3 regions of the Bacillus sp. SORGH_AS_0510 genome follow, and region 1 is predicted to be linked to each of the others. Evidence: riboswitches for the same ligand, from Rfam matches in the RefSeq annotation. Region 1 holds a riboswitch; each other region holds the start of a gene.
The links. Region 1 has a riboswitch for cyclic di-GMP ahead of QE429_RS21370 (anti-repressor SinI family protein). Riboswitches for the same ligand answer to the same signal wherever they lie in the genome.
Positions count from the first base shown of each region.

Region 1 (8,093 bases):
TCACCATGCAATTATTCCAACTGAAGGATACGTGAACTTTTCGGCATTTACAGATAAAGAACGTAAAATATATGACCTCGTGGTTAAACGCTTTTTAGCAGTATTATTCCCAGCACATGAATACGAGCAATTAACGCTTCGCGCGAAAATCGGTGAGGAAAACTTCGTTGCAAGAGGAAAAACCATCTTATCAATGGGTTGGAAAGAAGTTTACAATAATCGACTTGAAGACGACGATAATACAGATGATCTGAAAGAGCAAATATTACCTCGTATCGAAAAAGGGGATACATTAAACGTAAAATTAATCGCACAAACTTCGGGTCAGACTAAGCCACCGGCAAGATTTACTGAGGCGACATTACTTTCAGCGATGGAAAATCCTACGAAGTATATGGATACCCAAAATAAACAACTTGCAGACACCTTGAAATCGACTGGGGGTTTAGGGACTGTTGCGACACGTGCTGATATTATTGACAAGCTATTCAATTCATTCTTAATTGAAAAGCGTGGTAATGACATTCATATTACTTCAAAAGGTCGTCAATTGTTGGATTTAGTTCCAGAAGAGCTTAAATCACCTGCGTTGACAGCTGAGTGGGAACAGAAGCTTGACAAAGTCGCTCAAGGCAAGTTGAAAAAAGAAGTATTTATCAGTGAAATGAAAAACTACACAAAAGAAATTGTTTCTGAAATAAAAGCTAGTGATAAAAAATATAAGCACGATAATATCTCCACAAAGAATTGTCCAGATTGCGGAAAACCAATGCTTGAAGTGAACGGCAAAAAAGGTAAAATGCTCGTGTGTCAGGATCGTGAATGTGGACATCGCAAAAATGTGTCACGCGTTACCAATGCACGCTGCCCACAATGCCATAAAAAGCTAGAGCTACGAGGCGAAGGTGAGGGCCAAATCTTTGCATGTAAATGTGGATATCGTGAAAAACTTTCTGCTTTCGAAGCACGCCGCAAAAAAGAATCTGGTGGTAAAGTTGATAAACGTACGGTACAAAAATATTTGAAAAACCAGCAAAAAGAGGAAGAACCAATTAATAATGCGTTGGCAGAAGCATTAAAAGGTTTGAAGTTTGATTAACCCATATATAATAAGGCGCTATCCTGTAAAAAGGATCAGCGCTTTTTTGCACTTAATAATAACCAGGTATCCTTTCATTCACTATTCTGCTAAAGTGATATTGTACTAAAATTCAGAAAATTCAATTGACAGATAAACATTTCATCCCATACAATAGTTATTAATACAATAATAAATTTGAATGGAATGATTTTCATGAACCATCGTCAAAAAACAATTCCATATTTAAATCCAATTATAAAAGAGGCTGGACTCCAATTCTAAAGTGAAAAGGAATCCAACCTCTTTCTTTATTATACTAAAGTGGTAGAGGAGCGAGAAAGATGATTACATTAACAGGAGCAAGTTTAACGTTAGAACAAATGAAGGAAGTTTTGTACCGCGGCCAAAAGGTTCGTGCTTCAGAGCAAAGTATGGAAGCAGTAAAGAAAAGTAGAGAAGCGGTTGATCGAATTGTTTCAGAATCCAAAGTAGTCTATGGCATTACCACCGGATTTGGAAAATTTAGCGATGTGTTAATTGATAAATCACACGTTCAGGATTTGCAGCTTAATTTAATCCGTTCCCATGCATGCGGGGTGGGTGAACCGTTCCCTGAAATCGTGTCTAAAGCGATGGTTCTTCTCCGTGCAAATGCCCTTCTTAAAGGCTTTTCTGGAGTTAGACCCATCATTATTGAGAAACTTCTGGAGCTTGTTAACCTTGAAATTATTCCTGTTATTCCCCAGCAAGGATCTTTAGGGGCGAGTGGTGATTTGGCGCCACTATCCCATCTTGCTTTAGTATTAATTGGGGAAGGGGAAGTTTTTTATAAAGGAAACCGAATGGAGGCCATGAGTGCTCTTCAACAAGAGGGAATCCTTCCGGTTACATTAGAGGCAAAAGAAGGCTTGGCACTAATTAATGGGACACAAGCAATGACAGCCATGGGTGTAGTGGGTTATCTAGAAGCAGAGCAATTGGCATATGAAGCCGAATTGATTGCTTCCATGACAATTGAAGGGCTTAACGGTATTATTGATGCCTTTGCGGAAGAAGTGCATGTGGCAAGGGGCTATAAACAGCAAATTGATACGGCGCGCAGGATCCGTAGCTATTTAAGTGATAGTTTATTAACGACTCAGCAAGGAGAGTTGAGAGTACAGGACGCTTACTCCTTACGTTGTATTCCACAAGTCCACGGCGCATCATGGCAGGCCTTGGATTACGTAAAAGAAAAATTAGAAATTGAAATGAATGCGGCAACGGATAATCCATTAATTTTTGATGATGGTGAAAAGGTCATTTCAGGAGGAAACTTCCACGGACAGCCTATTGCTTTTGCCATGGATTTTATGAAAATTGCCGTTGCAGAATTGGCTAATATTTCGGAGCGAAGAATTGAGCGTCTAGTCAATCCGCAGTTGAATGATTTACCGGCTTTCTTAAGCCCACAGCCTGGTCTTCAATCAGGTGCAATGATTATGCAATATGCGGCGGCAGCACTTGTATCAGAAAATAAAACATTAGCACATCCAGCAAGTGTGGACTCTATTCCATCTTCAGCGAATCAAGAGGATCATGTAAGCATGGGGACCATTGCTTCTAGACATGCTTATCAAATCATTCAAAACGTAAGAAGAGTATTAGCTGTGGAACTCATTTGTGCGATGCAAGCGGTAGAAATTCGCGGGGTAGAAAAAATGGCCGCTCAAACGAAGAGATTTTATGAAAAAGGCCGTGAGCAAGTAGCCTCGATTACCCAAGACCGCGTCTTCTCAAAGGATATAGAAAAAGCGGCAACATGGCTAAAAGAAATAGAGATTTCTCATTTTATAAAAGAATTCAGTGTGGAAAAAGAACAACATTAATGGGCAATGGAAAAGGCGTGAAAAACTCACGCCTTTTACTCTGTTTGATCGGATAATAAACGAGCCGTATCACCGCGATACTCTTCTTCATTTTCTACTCTATTTTTAAATGCTTCGCGAACCACTAGGAACTCTTCATCTCCAACTGCTTCTTTTCCCTTTTTTTCCGTTAAAGTATCCTCTGGGAAATTACCGGGATGATTCTTGTTCTTATGGTTAAAATGTTCTCCACGTGCCAATGTTACCACTCCTTTCATCTTCGCAAGTAGCATTCCCGAATTTGAGTAAAATAATTTACTTATTGATCTGGTTTCTAATTTTATCTATAAGGTTCAGGTTGATATAATGAATATAGTGATTATGGTAAAAATAAGGAGGTCGAAAGAATGGATATGTTTCATATTATCTCGGAAGACCGCATAAAGAAGGCATACAAAGACGGAGAATTCGATAATCTTCCAGGGTTAGGAAAGCCTCTCCAATTAGAGGATATGTCAGGAATCCCCGAGGAGCTACGTATGGCCTACAAATTGCTGAAAAATGCAGGATACACCCAAGAGGAAGGTCAGCTGCGACAAGAAATGATGACAATTGAAAATTTAATTAAGAAATGTGATGACTCCGGTGAGAAAGAAAACCTCCAAAAGAATTTGAATGAAAAACTTATCCGCTTCAATCAGTTGATGTCCAAACGAGGCGTAAAAACCAATTCAGCCATTTTCAAAAACTATGAGCAAAAGGTGCAAAAGAAGATAAAATACTAACATATGAAATCTTTACGTGCCTAGGGTAGGTGCTATAGAGAGGTACTGGTCACGTAGAAGGTGTCTACGAGCCCGAAGGGATTGTGAAAAAGGCAAATCTGTCACGTAGGAGCGGTCCGACGTATCACAAGAAGGTAGGGAAAAGACAGACCGGTCACATAGGTTCGTATTTGGTTAAATAAATCAAAAAAAGCTGGTGAAAGTGGGCCTCATACACTTTTCACCAGCTTTATTTTATTTCTCCACTTGGAGACTCCCCAGTCGAGGCATCTTCTTGTTTTGCCGGTTTGCACAAACGATCTAGAAAAAAGCCAGCAAACACCATAAACGCTATAGGAATCGAATAATTCAGCACGTGAATCCACGTCATAGAAATAGCACCTCTCCTAATTTTTGGAATATTAAAATTATTTGTATATTGTTAACATTATATGTCTTCTGTCACATTTTAGACAAATTTAATTATCATAATTCCTTTTGCTTAGATTTTCAAAATTTTTAACAGGATTTTCTAAATTTATATCGTAATAGTTATATAAGTAGGGAATAGTTGAAATTCTGACTTGCTAAACAAAGGATCTTAAGGAGTGGGTGCTACTATGAACAAACAAGAGGCAATCAATTTTGATATTCTCTGTATTGGCGGTGCAAATGTAGACCGGAAAATTCAAGCACTAAATCAATTGAAATATGGAACATCAAACCCGGCTATAAGTTCTATGTCACGGGGCGGTGTTGCAAGAAATATTGCAGAAAACTCTGGACGAATAGGACTTAAGACATCTCTGTTTGCATACGTGGGCTCTGATCCTGAAGGGGAATGGCTGTTAGATAATACGAAGCCTTTTGTAGATGTAAGCCCCACACAAGTCATACAAGGAAAATCCACGGGCACATATACTGCGGTTCTTGACCAATTGGGTGAAATGGAAATCGCCTTAGCTGATATGGCTATTTATAATGAAGTGAACGATTCTATTTTTGAACATATTCTATTACAAATTGAACAAGCAAAAATGATTTTATTAGATACAAATTTCCCAAAAGAAGTCATTAACCAAGTAATTAATGACAGTAAGAACTTCATGAAACCGTTATGTATTGCTACTGTCTCTGCTCCTAAGACGGAAAAGCTGCCCTCATCTCTTGAAGGTGTAACCTGGTTGATCGCGAACCATAAAGAGGCAGAGGCTTTATCGCAATTAGAAATTAAATCTGAGGGTGATTTCTACCAAGCTGCAGAGGTCATTATGAAAAAAGGTGCTGAAAAGGTTGTTATCACTCGTGGTGAGAAGGGGTTAATTTTTTACACAAAAAATGGAGAAGCGGGTGCGCTAATGCCCCCGATTGTGCCTATTGTGGATGTAACCGGAGCGGGTGATTCCCTCATTGCTGGAATATTATTCGGATACTTAAAGGGACTTAGCACAGAGGATGCTTGTAAGATTGGACTTTCCTGTTCATTGATCACTATTAACTCTAATGAAACCGTAAGTCCGGAGTTAAACCAAAAAACATTACTTGAAACATATCAGAAATACTTCAGCAAAGGGGTAACCAAGCGATGAACCAAGAATACTTGTCTTTTTCAGAAGAAGTGCTTGAAGCGAAAAGATTGGGGAAACCAATTGTAGCACTTGAATCGACTATTATTTCTCATGGGATGCCGTACCCTCAAAATGTACAGACTGCTAAGGAAGTGGAAGAAATTATACGGCAGAATGGAGCCGTACCAGCTACCATCGCTGTCATTAATGGGAAAATAAAAATCGGTTTATCTGATGAAGAATTGGAGTTTTTAGCGACTAGTAAAGAAATTATGAAGGCCAGCAGGCGCGACCTTCCATATCTCATAGCTTCTAAAAAGCATGGGGCAACAACAGTAGCAGCAACGATGATTTGTGCTCATCTGGGCGGTATACAAGTGTTTGTAACAGGCGGCATTGGCGGGGTTCATCGCGGTGCGGGAGTGACGATGGATGTCTCTGCAGACCTTCAGGAATTAGCCAAGACCAATGTAGCCGTTGTTTGTGCTGGAGCTAAATCTATACTAGATATAGGCTTGACATTGGAATATTTAGAAACAAACGGTGTCCCGGTTATTGGATATCAAACAGACATCCTACCCGCTTTTTATACAAGAACAAGCCCACATCATGTAAACTTCCGTGTGGATTCACCAGAGGAAGCTGCGGCATTAATGAAGGCGAAATGGAATTTGGGGTTAGACGGTGGGATTGTTATTGCCAATCCAATTCCCGAAGCCTTTGCAATGGACGAATCAGTCATTAACGATGTAATCGAAGTAGCCTTAAAGGAGGCCGATAGTAAAGGCATTCAAGGCAAAGAGGTCACACCTTTCCTTCTAAGCAGGGTTAAAGAGTTAACAGAGGGGTCGAGTTTAGAAGCGAATATTGCACTAGTGAAACATAATGCTAAAGTAGGAGCACTTATTGCAGCAACAAAAGCAAACTAAACATAGTCATATTCAAGGGGGGATTTGATTTGGAATCCTTCCTTTTTTGCATTTCAATTAAATTGGGAGAAATCGGGATTTTTTGTAGAAAAATAGGATAATTTGTGTGAAAAAATAATTAGAAAATTATAAATTAAAGACAAAATCCAACAACCTATTATAAAAGGACTAGATATAATGTACATATCATTTGATATTAAGTAATTATACCTAAATAAATAGTAGGAGCTGGAAAACTGTAATATTAAAGTATTAGAACTAACAGAAAAAGGCAAACCTGTTGAAAAGTAGGGACGCAAAACCGAGGATCTAAGGCACGCAATACGCTTGCTATGATGGCCGGGTTACCTGGAATACAATTTGTATTTTAGGGGTGAGAAAAATGATAATTACAGAGAGAACCGTGGAAGTAATTGATCAGGAATGGATGGCACTAATACTGGAAGCAAGAGAACTTGGATTATCTATAGCAGATGTTCGTGAATTCCTTTACCAAGATGATCAGAGATAACTCTTGGTATAATTAAAAAAGCATTCTACAAGAGAGATCTTCTAATGTAGAATGCTTTTCTTCTTTATAATAACTACTATTCATTAGTATTATTTTGATTTATTCTCCACTTATTAAACTCGAGGAAATCACGAAATTGTTCTTTAGAAACACCAGAACCCATTGCTTCTTTCACTAGGTTCATCCATTCGCTATCTAACTCATCTTTATTAATTTGCTCATGTATCAAATGCTCGACTGGTAGATTTAATACAGCAGCAATTTTCTCAAGAAATTGAATCGATGGGTTTTTTTGCAGGTTTCTTTCAAGAGAACTTAAATAAGACTTAGCGACGCCAGCTTGTTCTGCAAGTTCGGAAAGAGACATTTTCTTTTCTAGGCGAAATTTTTTTACGCGATCACCAATCATTAAATTCACACACCTATTATACATATTTATAAGTTAATTCTACCAAAAAGAATGAAAAAGTACCATATTAAGAACGAAGGAATATAAAAAATAGTGAAAATTATTAATTTTAGACTAGCGAATGCTATTTTTGAAAAAATTACGGTTTAGCGTTAATATTAGTAGTGTTGCCATAAAGTTTAACGAGTAAAAATCTTATATTAACATACATAAAAATAAATTAAAAAGGCAGGTAAACAAATGATTGTCTTGAAATCACAACGTGAAATTGATGCGATGAAAAAGGCGGGGGAAATCCTAGCGGCTTGTCATAAGGAAATAGCAAAATTAATTAAACCTGGCGTGACTACTTGGGAAATAGACCAGTTTGTCGACCAGTTCTTAACTGAACATAATGCAACACCAGAGCAAAAGGGATATAAAGGCTATGAATATGCGACATGTGCCAGTATCAATGATGAAATTTGTCACGGATTTCCAAGAAAACAAGCTTTAAAAGAAGGAGATATTGTCACCATTGATATGGTAGTCAATTACAATGGGGCATTAGCAGATTCAGCATGGTCATATGCTGTTGGGAATATCTCTAATGAGGCAGATCATTTGTTAAAAGTGACGAAGGAAGCCTTATACAAAGGAATTGAGCAGGCTGTTGTAGGAAACCGAATAGGTGACATTGGTCATGCTATCCAAACTTATGTAGAAGGTGAAGGCCTATCTGTTGTGAGAGACTTTATTGGGCATGGAATAGGTGCAGTGATTCATGAGAAACCGGATGTTCCACATTATGGACTGCCGGGAAAAGGGGCAAGAATCAAAGAGGGAATGGTCTTTACGATTGAACCAATGGTAAATATCGGTCAATATCAAACAAAGATGGACTCTAATGGTTGGACAGCACGAACTGTTGATGGTAAACTTTCCGCACAATATGAGCATACTATCGCCATTACAAAAGATGGCCCGATGATCTTAACAGAGCAA
Region 1 covers NZ_JAUTAU010000001.1:4,191,833-4,199,925, reverse strand. The annotation lists gene QE429_RS21405 (DNA topoisomerase III) at 1-1,099, shown strand, start outside; gene hutH (histidine ammonia-lyase) at 1,423-2,949, shown strand; gene QE429_RS21395 (hypothetical protein) at 2,985-3,197, opposite strand; gene QE429_RS21390 (DnaJ family domain-containing protein) at 3,336-3,713, shown strand; gene QE429_RS21385 (hypothetical protein) at 3,943-4,083, opposite strand; gene QE429_RS21380 (carbohydrate kinase family protein) at 4,313-5,281, shown strand; gene QE429_RS21375 (pseudouridine-5'-phosphate glycosidase) at 5,278-6,189, shown strand; cyclic di-GMP riboswitch class I at 6,450-6,541, shown strand; gene QE429_RS21370 (anti-repressor SinI family protein) at 6,572-6,700, shown strand; gene QE429_RS21365 (helix-turn-helix domain-containing protein) at 6,777-7,109, opposite strand; gene map (type I methionyl aminopeptidase) at 7,350-8,093, shown strand, end outside.

Region 2 (8,093 bases), 1.1 Mb from region 1:
TTACAAGGCTCAAATGGAACCAATAGTGAAACAGATCGTAATGCAATCGCTGAAGAAATTAGCCAGTTAAAAGAGCATTTAGGAGAGATTTCAAATTCGCAGATTGGCGGTAAATATATCTTTGCCGGCACGGATGTAAAAACTCCACCGTATGATGCTTCAGCTAAACAATTTACTAACGCTAACAATGAAAAACTAGAGTTAGTGGTGGGCCAAAATAATACGGTTCAAATTAATGTGAAGGGTATCGACATCTTCAACAACGATGGAGCAGGTGGTATTTTTAAAGTACTCTCGGATATTGAATCCGATTTCCGCTCTGCTACACCTGGTTCAACAGATCATATTGCACAACTAGATGGTCAAATGGACAACCTTCTCAGACATCGTTCTGAATTGGGGGCACGGATGAACCGAATGGAGTTAAGTATTTCTCGTATAGATGGACTTGAGGTGTCTACGACACGCCTACTATCAGGTGAAGAGGATGTAGACATGGCGGAAGTTATCACGAATCTGAAAACTCAAGAGAATGTTCAACGTGCGGCTTTATCAGTTGGTGCACGTATCATTCAGCCTTCATTAGTAGATTTCTTACGTTAATTACATTAAGGCAGCACAATTTATTGTGACTGCTTTTTTTATGTGATTTTATCATTTACCTCTTAACTTTTATTACCAATTACCGATATAATTAGAGAATGTTAATTTTTTCTATAGAAATAGACACCAGGAGGACTTTATGTATCCAAAAGTGAACCAAAACATAATGATTGATATTATGGACTATGAACTATCCTGTAGGTCCAATATTGCTGAGATTGGCCAATCCGAGATACTTATCAGTATTCCACTAGATCGTGAGATTATTGGTTTGATATCAGTAGGGATAAAATTAGAAATTTCCTATCTCACTGGAGAAAGTAAATTTCAATTTACAACAGAAATCCTTGGCAGAACGAAAGATACCATTCCCTTATTACGCTTAGCAAAACCAAAGGAAAATGAGATCATAAAAATCCAGCAAAGAGAAAATGTTCGGGTCAATTCCAATTTACGTTTAATGATAGAAGAAAATGAATTACATACTATCAATATTAGTGCTGGAGGCGTACTATTCTCCTCCAAACTAGATTCTTCCTTTTATCAAGACGAAGAGATTGCAGGAACATTATTTGTGCCCGATGCACGTAGTAAAGAAATCGATTCTGTACCGTTTAAGGGTAAAGTTATTCGAGTGAGTTTGATGAGAGAAATTGAAAGAAATTATGTTGCGCTTGAATTTACTTCCATCAAACGGCCAGACCAAATGAAAATCATCCAACATTGTTTTGAAAAACAGCGACAGATTCGTTTGAAAGTGCGCTAAGTATCTACATAAAAGCCTTCTCGTTTCAAAATGAGAAGGCTTTCTCTTTTATTTTTCAAATTTTCTCTGTTATTTATCAAACTACACGTTTACAGATAATTACAAATTTTATATAATTAACATATTGATGTAAATTGTAACAATTATTTATTTTGATGAAAAGACACCCATAAAAAATTCATAAGAACGAATACATATAGTAAGAGAACAAACCAATAGTGTTTTTGGGATGACAAATGATTTTGATAGATGTATGATTGTAGTTTAGGTTTTATGTTTTGTACCAATCGTTCTTTTCTAAAAATCATGTAGGAGGTATTCTTATGAGTTTGAAATCCGCATTATTTGAGCTTAAAGAGTCATTAACGAACAAGGAATTAGGACAATCAGAAGAGTCTTTCATTCATGAGTTGGAAAATAAAAACAAATTAAGTAATGGATCACTAGTCTTTTATTTTAGCAATTTGATGATGTTCCATATGAATGAAAATAATCAAAATACATTAGATTCAAAAAAGACAAACCGAAAATGGACTAAAAATGAAATTTCATTTATGTTTCAATATATTAGAGACCGCCAAGACGAGGGTGCATTGAATATTACAGAGATTCTAGAGGAAACAGCAGACTTGTTGAATCGAGGTTATCAATCTGTAAACTATAAATATTATTCAACTCTTAAGTCCCATGAAAAAGTTCAAAAAGCCAATCAAAATGGCATTCAGTTCACAACTATTAATGAGCGCAATGTACCAGTAATTTCAATTGAAAAATTGGATGATACGCCACAGATAGCACAAATTCAAAACACTCCATCATTACAAGACGGTGATTTGTTAGATATTCTATCCGGTCTTATTACCAATGTCCAACAACTGCCCGGTCTAAATTTACATGAAATGTTAAGAGGCTTATACCAATTAACCAATATGGCTCTTCAAAACCAAGAAGCTCTTCAACAAATGGAGACGATGAAATCAACCATCAACCATGAAAAAGAAGCACTTAGGGAAAAACTGGTTAAGAAAGAACAACAACTAAGGTTAGAGAAAAAACGAAATGACGATTTACAGCTAGAAGTTTCTAAGCTTGCACGAGAGATTACTGCATTTAATAAGTTAGGGGATGCAGCTAAAATACAGAATCTTAAATCCTATAATCAAAGACTTAACTATATTATTGATGGATTTGGCATTGTCCTTCAAGTTGGAAGCTAAGGAAAAACGAAGGAAAGATACTCCATTTTAACAATGGAATATCTTTTTTATATATTTTCTAAAGTGGAGGAATATATTAACTTATCCAAAAAAATCAAAATGATTCAAAATACATCTTTTTGATGGACTTAACTTTTTTTCTTACTATCCGATAATCATAAAAACAAGAAATGCATGTAAAGAAGGAGAGTTAATAATGGTTTTAAATAATCCTTACCAAGCCTATCAAAAACAAGCTGTCACTACGTCAAAGCCAGAAGACCTTACATTTATGTTATATGAAGGATTAGTTAAATTTATACGACTATCAAAAGCTGCCTTGCAGGATAGAAGACTAGAACAAAGTAACACTTATAATTTAAGAGCACAAGATATTTTAAGTGAATTAATGGTAACCTTAAAAAAAGAATATAGTATTTCTGAACAATTACTACCGATGTACGACTTTATGAAATCACGATTGATTGAAGCGAACCTTAAGAAAAGTGAGGAAATACTTGTTGAAGTAGAAGAGTTTGCCGTGGAATTATCAGAAACTTGGGCGACTGCCATGAAACAAGTTAAAACTAATAGCTAGGGTCTGAATTAAAAATGAATGAATTGCTTAAGAAGATATATGAAGTGACAGTAGAGATGTGCCACCTATTAAAAGAAGAAAATTATGAGGAATTTGAAAAACTTTTAGACGATCGAAATACACTTATGTGTAAAGTGGATGAATTAAAAAATAGTGTAAATGGTTATGTTTATTCATCATCAGAGTTAAAATTGTTAAAAGACACATTTCAACTAGATCAGGAATTCGCTCCTTTACTTGAAAAAAAATTGTCTGAAACAAAAATTCTCATCAATCAACAAAAGAAGCAAAAACTCGTCTCTCAACAGTATAGGAACTACACTAAACAAACGAATGGTATCTTTTTAGATTCAAAAAGGTAAATTTGTCATAGAAAATGTCGAAAAAAGTAAATATTATTTGTAGTTTTTAACAAAATATGACAAAAAACTAGGTGAAACACCTTTATATTCTATAAATTAGGACTAAATACCTAGTTAATTCGACAAAATTAGGTAAAAAGTCGGGTATTCTATATTGTTAAAACATTCTATTATTTGATTAGAGATTATTTAGTTACAAGAAAACATTGAATCTCGATCAAGGCAAAACTGATGAAAATCAGTGACGCAAAGCTAAAGGGGCTAAGGGAATATACTATGCCAGCCAGTTGCCTAATAGATAGGGTGTTTTTCCTAGGTATAAAATGTCTACATAGGTATAGGACTTCTATACCCTCTGAAAGATATTTTGTCTGTTAACCCCCCTTCTGAAAGGCGGGGTTATTTTTATGTCCTTTAACATGGGGGTTAAGGAGAGGAAAAAAAGAATGTTCCTACAACAGATAAAGACAGACGAACATGTCAACAACAAGATTTTAGATTTAATGGAATTTAAAAAGAGGAAACCATTGTTTAAGCATCCGATTAAGATAACACTTGGATATCCAATCAATTGTTCCTATTATATTGTGAAAAATATTGTTTATATGGGAAAGCAGATTCTTGCAATGAAGCAAGAAGAGGATACAGATACGATTGTTTTAGTTGAAGGAAAAATTGAAAATGGCCAATTAACTTGCATTTCAATGCTTACTGAGGATTGTTTAGTAGATGTAAGTAGAATGCTAGACGGCGCGATCTAACCCATAAGAAAGGAGCTTACCATTGAAAATAGGTGATGATTGGTTTACCAAAACGATGTTAACAAGTACGATGTCAAGAAACGAAAATTTAACTACACAGGTAGGGACAAATAGTTCAGACTTTGCAAACCTTTTTACATCGGTCTTAAATGAATTAATGAAAAATGAAATACCAACGGCAATCCAACCTTCATTGCCTTCCTTCTTAGAAAATATGACCATTACTAATGAGGGTTCAAAATTAGGGGAGGATTCGTTATCTTCTTTTTCAGGAGAACCGTTACGATTTCAGTCCATTAATGCTGATAAAGTTGATGAAGTGCTTGGCGGTAAGTTAAAAGGAATGGGGGAAGCATTTGTTCAAGCTGGACAGAGATTTAATGTGGACCCTGCATTACTTGTAGCAATTGCACAGCATGAAACAGGAAATGGAACATCAAAAGCAGCTTATATTAAGAATAATATCGCTGGTATGATGGGCAAAAATGGATTAAAGTCATACTCCTCTATTGAAGAAAGTATCATGGACATGGCCCGAAATTTAAGTAAGAACTATCTTGGACAAGGGCTGACAACCATTTCAAAAATTGCAGGTAAATATGCCCCTGTTGGTGCAGATAATGACCCTAATAACCTTAATCATCATTGGGTTTCAGGTGTAAGTAAATTTTTTAGTCAATTAAAGGTTTAATTCAATCTCAAAATGTTCTATAACAAAAATTTCCTTTGTAAAAAAGTGTAGATTAATAGACCTTTTTTATAGTATATTGATGATTGAATGTTGATAATTTTGTTGATATTTATCAAAAAATATCAAATTTTACGAGTGGAAAGGAGGAGGGGCATTTTGACAAATATTAACCTCCTACAAAAGGCATTAGATGCTTCCAGTTTACGCCAACAGGTGATTTCAAATAATATATCAAATGCTGAAACTCCAGGATATAAAACAAAACAAGTAGTGTTTGAGGATATCTTTAAAAAATATTTAAGTAATCAAACAAGTTTTGAAGGAAATCGTACAAATAGTCGTCATTTAGTAATTGGCAAATCATCATTTATACCTTCAGCCAGCATTGTGGAAAATACAAATTCAGTTATGCAGAACAATGGAAATAACGTTGATATCGATGAAGAGATGACAAATATGGGGAAAAACTCCCTTTGGTATTATACACTGACCGAACAAATTAACAGTGAATTTCAACAATTGTCCATTGCTATTAAAGGAAGGAGCTAAGGAACATGTTTGATTCGTTAAATATAAGTGCCTCAGCATTAACAGCTCAGCGTTTACGAATGGATGTAGTTTCTTCCAATATTGCGAATGCGGAAACCACTCGAGGTACATATGTCAATGGCAAATGGGAACCATATCGTCGAAAAATGGTAAGCATGGAGCCTAGAGAGAAGTCCTTTAACCAAATACTACAAGGGGCAATGGAAAAACAATCGCAATCACAGTTACAAGGAGTAAGGGTTACTGGAATCGTTGAGGACAAGACCCCATTCAAAACGGTCTATGACCCAGCAAATCCAGATGCAAATCCTGATGGATATGTGATGATGCCAAATGTTGACCTGTCAAAGGAAATGGTAGACATGCTTGCTGCGTCTAGAGCATACGAAGCGAATGTTACTTCATTTAACACTGGCAAATCGATAATGTTAAAAGCGTTAGAAATTGGACGTTAGGAGGATACATAAATGAACGTTTCCGGTATAAATAGTGGATTAATCAAAATTAATCAAAATCCAACTCAAAATGTTGAATCAAATTCGACTACAACCTCCTTTTCTAATGTACTAAAAGGGTATTTGGAAAATGTTGATACAACTGTTAAGCAAGCTTCCGATCTTACTGTCAAAGCTGCGGCAGGGGAAATAAATAACATACATGATGTAACCATTGCATCACAAAAGGCGAAGGTAGCTCTAGAATTAACCGTTACTGTACGAGATAAAGCAGTAGAAGCATATCAAGAAATGATGCGGATGCAGTTTTAATAGAATGATAGAAAGCTGGGCAGGGTGAGAGATGAAACGATCATGGACAGATCAACTTAAACATACAGGGGAGCAATTTGGAAGCTGGTGGAAATCCAAGAGCTCAAAACAAAAAGGACTCATCGTAGGGACATTTTTATTTCTAATAGTTGCCCTCTCTACCTTTATTTTTTTTGCGTCAAGACCTCAATATGTACCGTTATATACTGGCCAATTATCTCAAAGGGAAGTTGGAGACATAAAAGCAGAATTGGACAAGGAAGGCTATACAGGGTATAAACTTTCTGACACAGGTACAAGTATAGAAGTTCCTAAAAAAGATGCACCGGATTTGTTAGTTAGTCTTGCTGCAAAAGGGTATCCCAAAGATAACAAAATCAACTATGATATTTTTGGACAAAATCTCTCGTTTGGAGGGACTGACAGACAGTACGATATTCTTGAACGTGAAGCAATGCAAAACCAAGTTGCAGAAGTAATTAAGCATGTAGATGGAATTAAAAATGCTGAGGTAATAGTAACTTTACCTGAAAATTCAGTGTTTATCCGACAAGAGGATGAACAAAAAGCTAGTGCTTCAGTGATGGTAGAGGTTGAACCAGGTGCAAAGCTAAGTTCGCAGCAAATTAAGGCTCTCTATACATTGGTTTCTCGAAGTGTTCCTAACTTGCCAGTAGAAAACATCACGATAATGAACCAATATAGTGAGACTCTGGCGTTGTCTGAAACTGATGATGAGGAACAAGCACTTGATAAATATGATGAACAACGGAAAGTACAACAAAATGTCGAACGGGATATTCAACAGGACCTTCAGAGTTTACTAGGAAACATTCTAGGGACAAACAAAGTGTTCGTTCACACATTTGTAAAAATGAATTTTGATAAAGTCAAAACAGAAGAAAAATTAGTTAAACCAACGGATGACAATAATAACGGAATCGCCATCAGCTCAGAAAAAACTTCTAAGACTTATAGTGGGTCAGGCTCAAATGCCGGTGGGGTAGTCGGAACAGGCGAAACCGATGTACCTGGATATGTAGGATCTAATTCTGGTGGCGATAGCAATTATGAAGAGTCTGAAAATAGGGTCAATTATGAAGTTAATAGAATTAATAATGAAATCATCAAAAGTCCTTATCAAATAGAAGATATTACAATCAATGTGGGTGTGGAGCCGGATTCAGCCAAATCCAATACTCTATCAAAAGCAACACAAGATAATATCAAAAATATTGTGGCGAATACAGTACGGACGGCGCTTGGACATCCGAATTTAAGCCAAAAAGAGATTGATCAGCGAATCACTGTTTTTCCACATACATTTGCAACGAATACAGCTAAGCAAATCGGATCTTCGCAAAATTGGCTGTTAATCGGATCAGCAGCTGCTGGAGGACTCCTTTTACTTGGGGGACTGATTTGGATGTTGTTACGGAAAAGAAGACAAAAGCAAGAGGAACTCGAGGAACAAATGGAATTCTCATCATCTGCAAACGTTAAAGAACCAGAAGAATATTTTGCTGAGCAAGATATGAGTGTGGAAAGTCAATTGAAGAAGCTTCTTGAACAAAGACCGGAAGATTTTTCAAAAGTTATTAGAACATGGATACACGAAGAGGAGGTTTAAGTCCCATGGCTTCAGCATTAAAGTTGACTGGAAAACAAAAAGCAGCGATATTGCTTATTGCGATGGGCAAGGAGGGTTCTGCAAAGGTATTTAAGCATTTACCTGAAGAAGAAATTGACCAGATAACCCTAGCGATTGCTAATATCCAGAAAGTAGATCAAAAAGAAAAA
Region 2 covers NZ_JAUTAU010000001.1:3,062,231-3,070,323, reverse strand. The annotation lists gene QE429_RS15790 (flagellin N-terminal helical domain-containing protein) at 1-603, shown strand, start outside; gene QE429_RS15785 (flagellar brake protein) at 743-1,369, shown strand; gene QE429_RS15780 (hypothetical protein) at 1,693-2,586, shown strand; gene fliS (flagellar export chaperone FliS) at 2,783-3,163, shown strand; gene QE429_RS15770 (flagellar protein FliT) at 3,178-3,525, shown strand; cyclic di-GMP riboswitch class I at 3,737-3,820, shown strand; gene QE429_RS15765 (hypothetical protein) at 3,972-4,286, shown strand; gene QE429_RS15760 (glucosaminidase domain-containing protein) at 4,309-4,977, shown strand; gene flgB (flagellar basal body rod protein FlgB) at 5,134-5,526, shown strand; gene flgC (flagellar basal body rod protein FlgC) at 5,532-5,981, shown strand; gene fliE (flagellar hook-basal body complex protein FliE) at 5,994-6,293, shown strand; gene fliF (flagellar basal-body MS-ring/collar protein FliF) at 6,325-7,923, shown strand; gene fliG (flagellar motor switch protein FliG) at 7,929-8,093, shown strand, end outside.
Region 2: it holds a riboswitch for cyclic di-GMP, as region 1 does, so the genes downstream of both, QE429_RS15765 (hypothetical protein) here and QE429_RS21370 (anti-repressor SinI family protein) in region 1, are expected to answer to the same signal.

Region 3 (8,093 bases), 3.6 Mb from region 1:
GGATGATGGCCAGACGGTTGATTTTGGTAAGGGGGATTGGAAAGCCAATAATAAAAAGGTGTTGGCATCTGACTTTTTGACCCTTGCTGGTCAAGGGCAAATCAAAGGAGTGGACGTTTCCATAGGTGAACCGATTGGGCCGGCGCTGGAGAATGTTATGGGTGCTCCTGATGGGATGGGGGATGCAGAAGGAGGACGTGTGCTACTCTATAAAAGTTGCCATTGTGGGTTAGGTGTAGATTATGATTACGCGGATTATCCAGATACACCGGTGTATACACTCCAGCTGCCTATTCAGTTATCGTATGATGATGTGATTGAAGCTTTAGGGAAACCGGAGGAAGAGGGAATGAGTGAAACAGACTCTTCCTACACGCTCTATTATACAGTTGGCGAACACACGTTATTTGTTAAGAGGAGTGAGGGGGCGGTTGCTAGTGCTCCGTTTGATTCGATTACATTAAAGTAAGTTTACTAGAGAGAGAAATGTTGACAACACGGGGGGAATAGCAGGTGAGGAAGTTTGTAATGGGGTGCAGTATCACTGGTTTGCTTTTCAGCTTAGCAGTGGGTTGTACCAGGCAGGATGATATGGTCAGGGTCAATACGGATATTATGGAAGCTTTGCGGACATGGAGTGTCTATGAGGATCTGGACGATGCCTTTCCGGAGGATGTGATTGAGATGGTGAATGACATCGATCCAACTTATGATACCAAACCCTATTTGGCCAAGGAAAAACCGAAGATTATCTCCAGTCACAACCTGATATATAGCCTTAGACATGGGGAGAAGGAAGTGTCACATAAGGGCTATCTTAAGTTATATAAGAACTTTGAGAAACGATATAATTCGATTACGACAGTGAAACAGCATCCGATTACGGCGATGGATAAACTGGAAGATGAGTTAAATGAATTTCGGTCTGTTATTCCTAATTCAGGTAAGGACCTCTATTTTCATGGGCAGATTTGTACCATTATTGATGAGATTAACTGGTATCGAGAGAAGTATGAGGATGGGGAAAAGGATGATCGATCTTGGAGGGAAGAGGAGATTGCGACTCGTTTAGCGATGCTGGCGGTGGTGGCTGAATTGGTCGGGGATCACCCGGATATCTTGGATTTTGATCGGAATTCTAATTTCCAACAGTATGTATCTGATTTTGTTTCGGCGCTTGATATAAAAGCGAATCTTCAAGTAGAGGCACCCGCTGTGGATGAGGTGGTGGAGGAAGAGCAGCCTGCTGTGACGGAACCGGTTTCGACGGAGCAGACCATGACGGATGAAGATGCGAAGAATGCAGCTCTCAATCAGGCCATGGCGATTGTCAATGAGAAGATTGAAGGGATGGCAAGCATTGTTGCGTATGATGGGGATTTAGATACCAACGGGCAAACCTATTATGCTTTTTACTGTACACGAGACGATGGCTCGGGCGATTTCAGGCTATTTGTGAATTCGGGTGATTTTAAGGTGTATAAGGATGATCAGGGGTTTGATACGGAGTGGGTGCCGGAATAAGAAGAGATAAAAAAAGGGGACAGTCCCCCGTTGCGCTAAAGCGCCGGGGGACTGTCCCCGCTTTTTCTTATTGATTTTTTCAATAAGGGCCTTTTGAAAACTCTTATGTAAATTTTATATCCTCGCCATTAAACATGGACCAAGTTTCATCTAGCAGTTTATCAATATTGTCCCAATCGTTATTAATATCTTTTTGGACAAAATCAAACATCTGATTTTCCTTTTCATACATGCCCCATTTTAATTGTTGAAATCCATATTTAAAGAAAGCAATCCATTGAGGGTAACTGATGGAGAGCGGGTTCTTTGTGATAGCCACCTTACCTGCATTTGCTGCAGTTGCAATCATATGAGCAGAGAATAACATGGTTTGGAGCTTTGGTTTCTTGTTTCCTGGTGTATCAAATGGTAATGAATCTTTGATATCATTTCCCTCGATCATTCTTTTAGCAAAATAGGAGACTCTAACAATGACCTCGATTAGCAAGGTTGGAATAGACATAGCCAAAAAGTGAGAGAAGTCATATCCCTGCCGATACATCATCCGAGAAACTTCTCCGATTGTGTAATTGCCTCGTCCAATACTCCCTACCTGCAAGAATTGTAATAAAGGCATGAGTGGAGCTGGAAGGCCGGCAGAGGTGGAAATATCCGATTTCATATGACCAAACACCCTAGCAAGGGCTTCAAAGATATTCATGCCAGCAATATCTCTGCCAGCAATATCAACATTTTGTATAATCAGTTTCCCGTGCTTATCGATGGCAGTAAACCTGCCTTTTAATATATCAAGTGTTCCAAAAATGAAGCCAAGTAAGGGGTCATGGCCTAATGATTGAAACCGGTGCGTTCTCGCGCCTAACCCCTCAACCGTTTGATTTAAGCCTCTGGAGGTAGAAGGATCATAGGGAACCCAATTTCTTCTTTCAAGTTCATGTATTTCTGCAGGGGTGAGGGCACCTTGTATCTTTTCTTTAATCAGATTGGATAATGGTCCCCCATCGTGTCCCTTGCTCCCTAACATGCCAGGATGTTTAGGCATTTGGACTAAAAAGATGTCAATGATAGAAGCTAATACACCTGCAACTCCGCAAATGGACCAATCTATCTTATCTAGCCTATGGATGGATTTGAAATCCCCTCTTAACAATTCAATGCGATTTTCAACCCCTTGGATTTCTTCAGCGGTTAGAATATCAGCAAAACTAACGGAATCATTAGATGAAGTTTCAGCATCTGCCAATAGATCATCCCATGACCGAAGTGCCAGTTTTCTAGGTTTTCGCTCACTTGTTTTTTGGTTCATGTTCATGTTTTCTAGGCTAATCCCCAAACTGCGTAAAAGGTCTTCTGATTCTTGAATAGATGAATCCATCGTTTTTTTGATGTGATCTAGTTGGTTACCCATTTCTTTTAAGTTATCTGATTGGTGCTTTAGAATTTTTAGCTTTTCTAGGTCTGCTTTACTTGTTATGTATTTATCGGATGGACCTGCTTTACTCATGCGGCAATATCCGCTTTTAGGTCTTTAATAACCCCTGAAAGAAGGATATTTAAGGAGTTTAAATATTCGGCCCGTTTCTGTGTTTGGTTTAAGTCGTTTTTTAATTCTCTAATGATTGCATCGTGTTTTTTAATAGCTTCCTGTAATAATGCTTCCTTTGTTTGTACCAGTTTTTTCTTTTTAGAAGCAGAAAGAAGGGCATACCCGCCAACACCGAGAATCACTGCTGGTGCAGCTAGTACACCGATTCCGGCAACCATTCCGCCACCTACGATGGAACCAGCTGCAGCTAAACCTGAAGTAATTCCTGCCGCACTTAATCCAGACACGCCAAGGATGGATAAGAGTCCTAAGCCTGCAGCTCCACCTACTCCAATCCCAGCAACAGCACCGAGTACCTCAGGGATGTCACTTGTTTCAATTGTCCTTGTTCGGTCCTGTACGGCTGCTCCAGCCTCGTTAAGAATTTTTTTAATAGGTTCTAAAGCTTCCATATTTTTATACAATACCTTTTTTGCCATTCCTATCTCTCCCTTTGGTGAAAAATGCACTATTCTTATTAAAATAATAGAGCTTTTTAACTAGATTATAATACTTAATTTAGAAAAAAAGGATTAGTTTGTAATTTTTTTATTTTAGGGAATCCAAGGGGACGGTTCTGGTGGTTTTTTTCTTTTTCGTGATGACTAAAAAAATTGGTAGAACCGACCCTTTAGGTATATTGACCTGGTTATATTTTACAATTATAATTTAGATATATTATTATACATGTTTGATTATATACATATGTGTGAAGGGCAAATTCATTGAAAGATGAAGACGCAAAACTATAGGGACTAAAGTCGCGAGACAATGTTAGCCAGTTACCAATAGGAATTTTCCAAATCAATGGACTAATCTATGTTGGGTTGGTCTATTTTTATTGAGAAAAATAAGTAAGCTTTTATCAGGGAGATTGGAGAAAACGACATGAAGGTAACGGTCATCCTTTTATTAGTAGTATTTGTTGGTCTTCTGGTATGGATTCTTTACGGAATGCTTAAGTGGAAAAGAAAATTTCAAACCATCTCCCAGTTAGTAGAAAGTTCAAAGGACGTTGTCTATTACTATGAGGTACCGAAGATGAAGTTTACCTATATAAGTCCTTCTATTGAAACCTTTTTAGGCAAAGGGGTAATTGAAGAAGCTGAATTAAATCTTTACGCCCCTTTTGAAAGGGTTCATCCTGATGATTATGAAACGCTCATGCGTAAAGTAAGCGGCAATATGGATTATTCTGAAATCTTCATTCAGCGTTGGAGAGACAATAGTGGACATTATAGGTGGTTTGAGGAATACGCGAGCCCTATCTATGAAAATGGGCAATTAGTGGTCATACAAGGAATTATGAGGAATATTGATGAGAAGGTAAAACTACAACAGGCATTAGAATATCGAATATATCACGATCCTCTAACGGATATTTATAATCGGGAATACTTTGAGAAGAAATTTGAAGAGCTTAATACCTATATAAATGTCCCTGTTGCCTTAATCGTTTGTGATGTAGATGGTCTTAAATATGTAAATGACCATTTTGGCCACAGGGCGGGAGATGAATTAATCAAAGGGGTTGCAGCACTTATCAATCAATACTCCACAGAAGAGATATCCGTTTCACGAATTGGTGGGGATGAATTTGTTATTATTACGATTTATCAGACAGAAAGTCAAGTTCAACAACTTATATCTGATATTCGTAAAGATATAGAAAAGTATAATGCTCATTCATTCGAATATACGATTAAAATGTCTATCGGATATAGCTATGCATTCAGTTCAATAGAGCAAATGGAAGGATTATTTTCTCAGGCAGATAAAAAAATGTACGAAGATAAAGTGAGCAGAAAAAATCGTGTGTTTACGTAGGTGAAGCACCTTATAGCTCCAAGTCTTTTGTATTGGGGTTATGCTCGTTTTAACTAAAGGATTAATTAGTTTAGCATATAGGAAAAATAGGTGAAAATGCAGAAAAGGGACGGTTCCGATGGGTAGGAAAAAACCATGAGAACCGTCCCTATGGCATTCTATGGTGATATAGTTTAAAGGTTATGGAAAATTAAGGGGAGACGGTGAAAATCATGGAAACATTTCTTGAAATTCTATGAGAAGTTCTGAAGGGGGTTATGCGTGAATTGAGCGCATATTTCTTTCGGAAAAACGTTCTAGAAAACAAGAAAACTACCCCGCGCCGTAGCAAGCAAAAGGGTGGTTCTCACCTTGCTAGAATTGCATAAATTTATCAAACTAAAAGGCCCATCCAAAAAAGGGATGGGTCGATTACTCTAACTATATATAGGTAAATTAGAATCAATATGTCGTAAAATTTCTTCAAAAGTAACCATATTCCACGCCGCTCGGCCAATAAACAATCCGTCCACGTTCTTACACGAGAGATAGCCCTTGAAATTATCGGTATTAACGCTCCCGCCAAACAGAAGCGGAACATCCTTCGCAGCATCCTCACCATACAGATCAACTAACACACAGCGTAAATAATTATGAATTTCCGCTACATAATCCGCATCAGCCGGTGTCCCACCCTCACCAATCGCCCAAACCGGTTCATAAGCAATCAATATATTGGATAGTTGTTCAACAGTGATACCAAACAAAGAAACCTTCAACTGTTGAGCAAGCACCTCGTACGACACCCCAAAATCCTTCTGCTCTTTATTCTCCCCAATACACACCAGTGGCCTCATCCCATGATTAAGAGCAGCTTTAATCTTTTTATTTAAATCGTGATCATTCTCATTATAGTATTGTCTTCTTTCGGAATGACCAAGCTCCACAAGATCAATTCCTATCTCCTTTAACATCAGAGGACTGATTTCACCAGTGTAGGCACCCTTATCCTCCCAATGCATATTCTGTGCACCAAGCAAAATATCATGACCGCTTAATTCTTCTCGTATTCTAGATAAGGAAGTATAGGGAGGGATAATAAACAATTTGATTGAACCGTTCAAACTACTAGCTAATTCTTTCAACTCTTTGCAGTACTCCAAACCCCCTGCGAGTGTTTTTGTCATCTTCCAGTTGGTTCCAATCCAAATCTCTTTATCTTTCATTCTACATTTCCTACAACCCATTCTGCCATCGCTTCAAAAATAATTGCAACTGTCGTAGCCCCAGCATCCTGATGACCAATGGCGCGCTCTCCAAGCGTTTTGGCGCGGCCGAACTTCGCTATGAATTCCTTTGTCCGTTCAACACCGGCATTGGCCTGAGCCGCTGCCTCCTGCAATGCCTCTGATAAGTCGGAATAATTAGAATTATTTAGGGACAAAACAGCCGGCTGGAAGGCATCAATCATAGTTTTATCGCCCAAATCCGCTTTTCCGCGTGTTTTAATCGCTTCTAGTGATTTTTTCAAAAATGGTTGCCAATGTTTGTAAATTAAGGGTCTTATGTTCCTCAAGACCTTTCACGCCGCCAACAAACATGGTTCCAAAGATAATGCCGGATGCTCCACCCATGGAGCTAATCATCGACATCCCAATTGTTTTAAACACTTCGTTAATGGTAGGAAGCTCTTTTTGATTTAAATTTTCAATCGCTTTTTTAAAACCAACAGACATCCCGATACCATGATCACCATCACCAATAGCACTGTCAATTTCTGTTAAACGCGGCTTGCTCGCAATTACTTTTTCCCCAACAAATTGAAACATTTCCTTTGTTTGTTCAACTGTTAATTCAAGTCGTTTTTTTGTATCTGTCATTGGATATTCACTCCTTATTTTTGAACATAGAACGGAGAATAGGCAGGGGCTGCATAATATTTCTTCAATTCATCATCCAGCTTTAGTAAAGTAATGGAAAAGCCGCCCATTTCTTGTGTGGTACAATAGCTGTTTACATGTGTATCAAAAACCTTAATATCTTTTTCCTTAAGAATCTTCGAAACTTCTTTGTTCACAATAAACAATTCTAATAGAGTGGTAGAACCTAAGCCATTAACAAGCACGCATACTTCGTCGTTAGCAGCTAAATCCATATCTGCAAATAACAGGTCCATCATCTCGGACGTTAATTGATTAGCAGGCAACATTTGAGAGCGCTTAACTCCTGGCTCACCGTGAAGACCCATTCCAAATTCAATTTCATCTTCACCAATGGAAAAAGAAGCATTTGTTTCACCCGGAATCGTTCCAGGAGATAAAGCGACACCGATAGAACCGGTATGATCATTAGCTTTAGCCGCCACTAGCGCGACTTCCTCTAATGATAATCCAGAATCTGCGGCTGCTCCTGCAACCTTAAATACCATCACGTCTCCGGCAATTCCTCTTCGTTCACGCTTTTTATCTTTTGGAGCCGAAGCTACATCATCAGAAATAGCAACAGTTTTTGTTGCAATTCCCTCAAAATCAGCAAGCTCTGCAGCCATATCAAAATTTAAGACATCTCCTGAATAGTTACCATAGAGATACAACACACCTTTTCCAGCATCGATGGCTTGAGTTACTTCTAGAATGGTGTCTGGAGTTGGTGCAGCGAAAACGTTTCCAATTGCAGCCCCATCAGCTAAACCGTTGCCAACGAACCCAAAGAATAATGGTTCATGACCGCTGCCTCCGCCGATTAACACTCCCACTTTGTCTTTCTTCTCTTTTAATACAATGCCGTTGGTTGTTTCTGTTTTTTTATAAAAATCACCATAGGCCTCAATCACACCTTCAAGCATTTCGGGAATAACGTTTTCAACATTGTTAATGACCTTTTTCATATCACACCAACTCTCTTTTGAATACTTTCATTTACTTTTGTTTTTCATTGTAATTTGTTTATAGTTTTCTGTCAAATTGATTTTTAACAAGTTATAACGTTAATTGGAGTTTTCTTTAGTTGCTCTAAAATTTCTTTTGATGCTTGGGAATCAGTGATGATGGTATCAACTTCTTCGGTACTTGCAAATGGTGATATGGAGACGTTCCCCATTTTTGAATAATCTAGCAGGGCTACTACTTGCTTAGAAGCATTTTTCATAAGCTTTTTCAATTCTACTTCATATACATTG
Region 3 covers NZ_JAUTAU010000001.1:619,984-628,076, forward strand. The annotation lists gene QE429_RS03225 (hypothetical protein) at 1-469, shown strand, start outside; gene QE429_RS03230 (hypothetical protein) at 514-1,524, shown strand; gene QE429_RS03235 (hypothetical protein) at 1,628-3,028, opposite strand; gene QE429_RS03240 (hypothetical protein) at 3,025-3,549, opposite strand; cyclic di-GMP riboswitch class I at 3,815-3,899, shown strand; gene QE429_RS03245 (sensor domain-containing diguanylate cyclase) at 3,998-4,936, shown strand; gene QE429_RS03250 (triose-phosphate isomerase) at 5,353-6,141, opposite strand; gene QE429_RS03255 (DAK2 domain-containing protein) at 6,138-6,446, opposite strand; gene QE429_RS03260 (DAK2 domain-containing protein) at 6,421-6,795, opposite strand; gene QE429_RS03265 (dihydroxyacetone kinase subunit DhaK) at 6,810-7,802, opposite strand; gene QE429_RS03270 (DeoR/GlpR family DNA-binding transcription regulator) at 7,886-8,093, opposite strand, start outside.
Region 3: it holds a riboswitch for cyclic di-GMP, as region 1 does, so the genes downstream of both, QE429_RS03245 (sensor domain-containing diguanylate cyclase) here and QE429_RS21370 (anti-repressor SinI family protein) in region 1, are expected to answer to the same signal.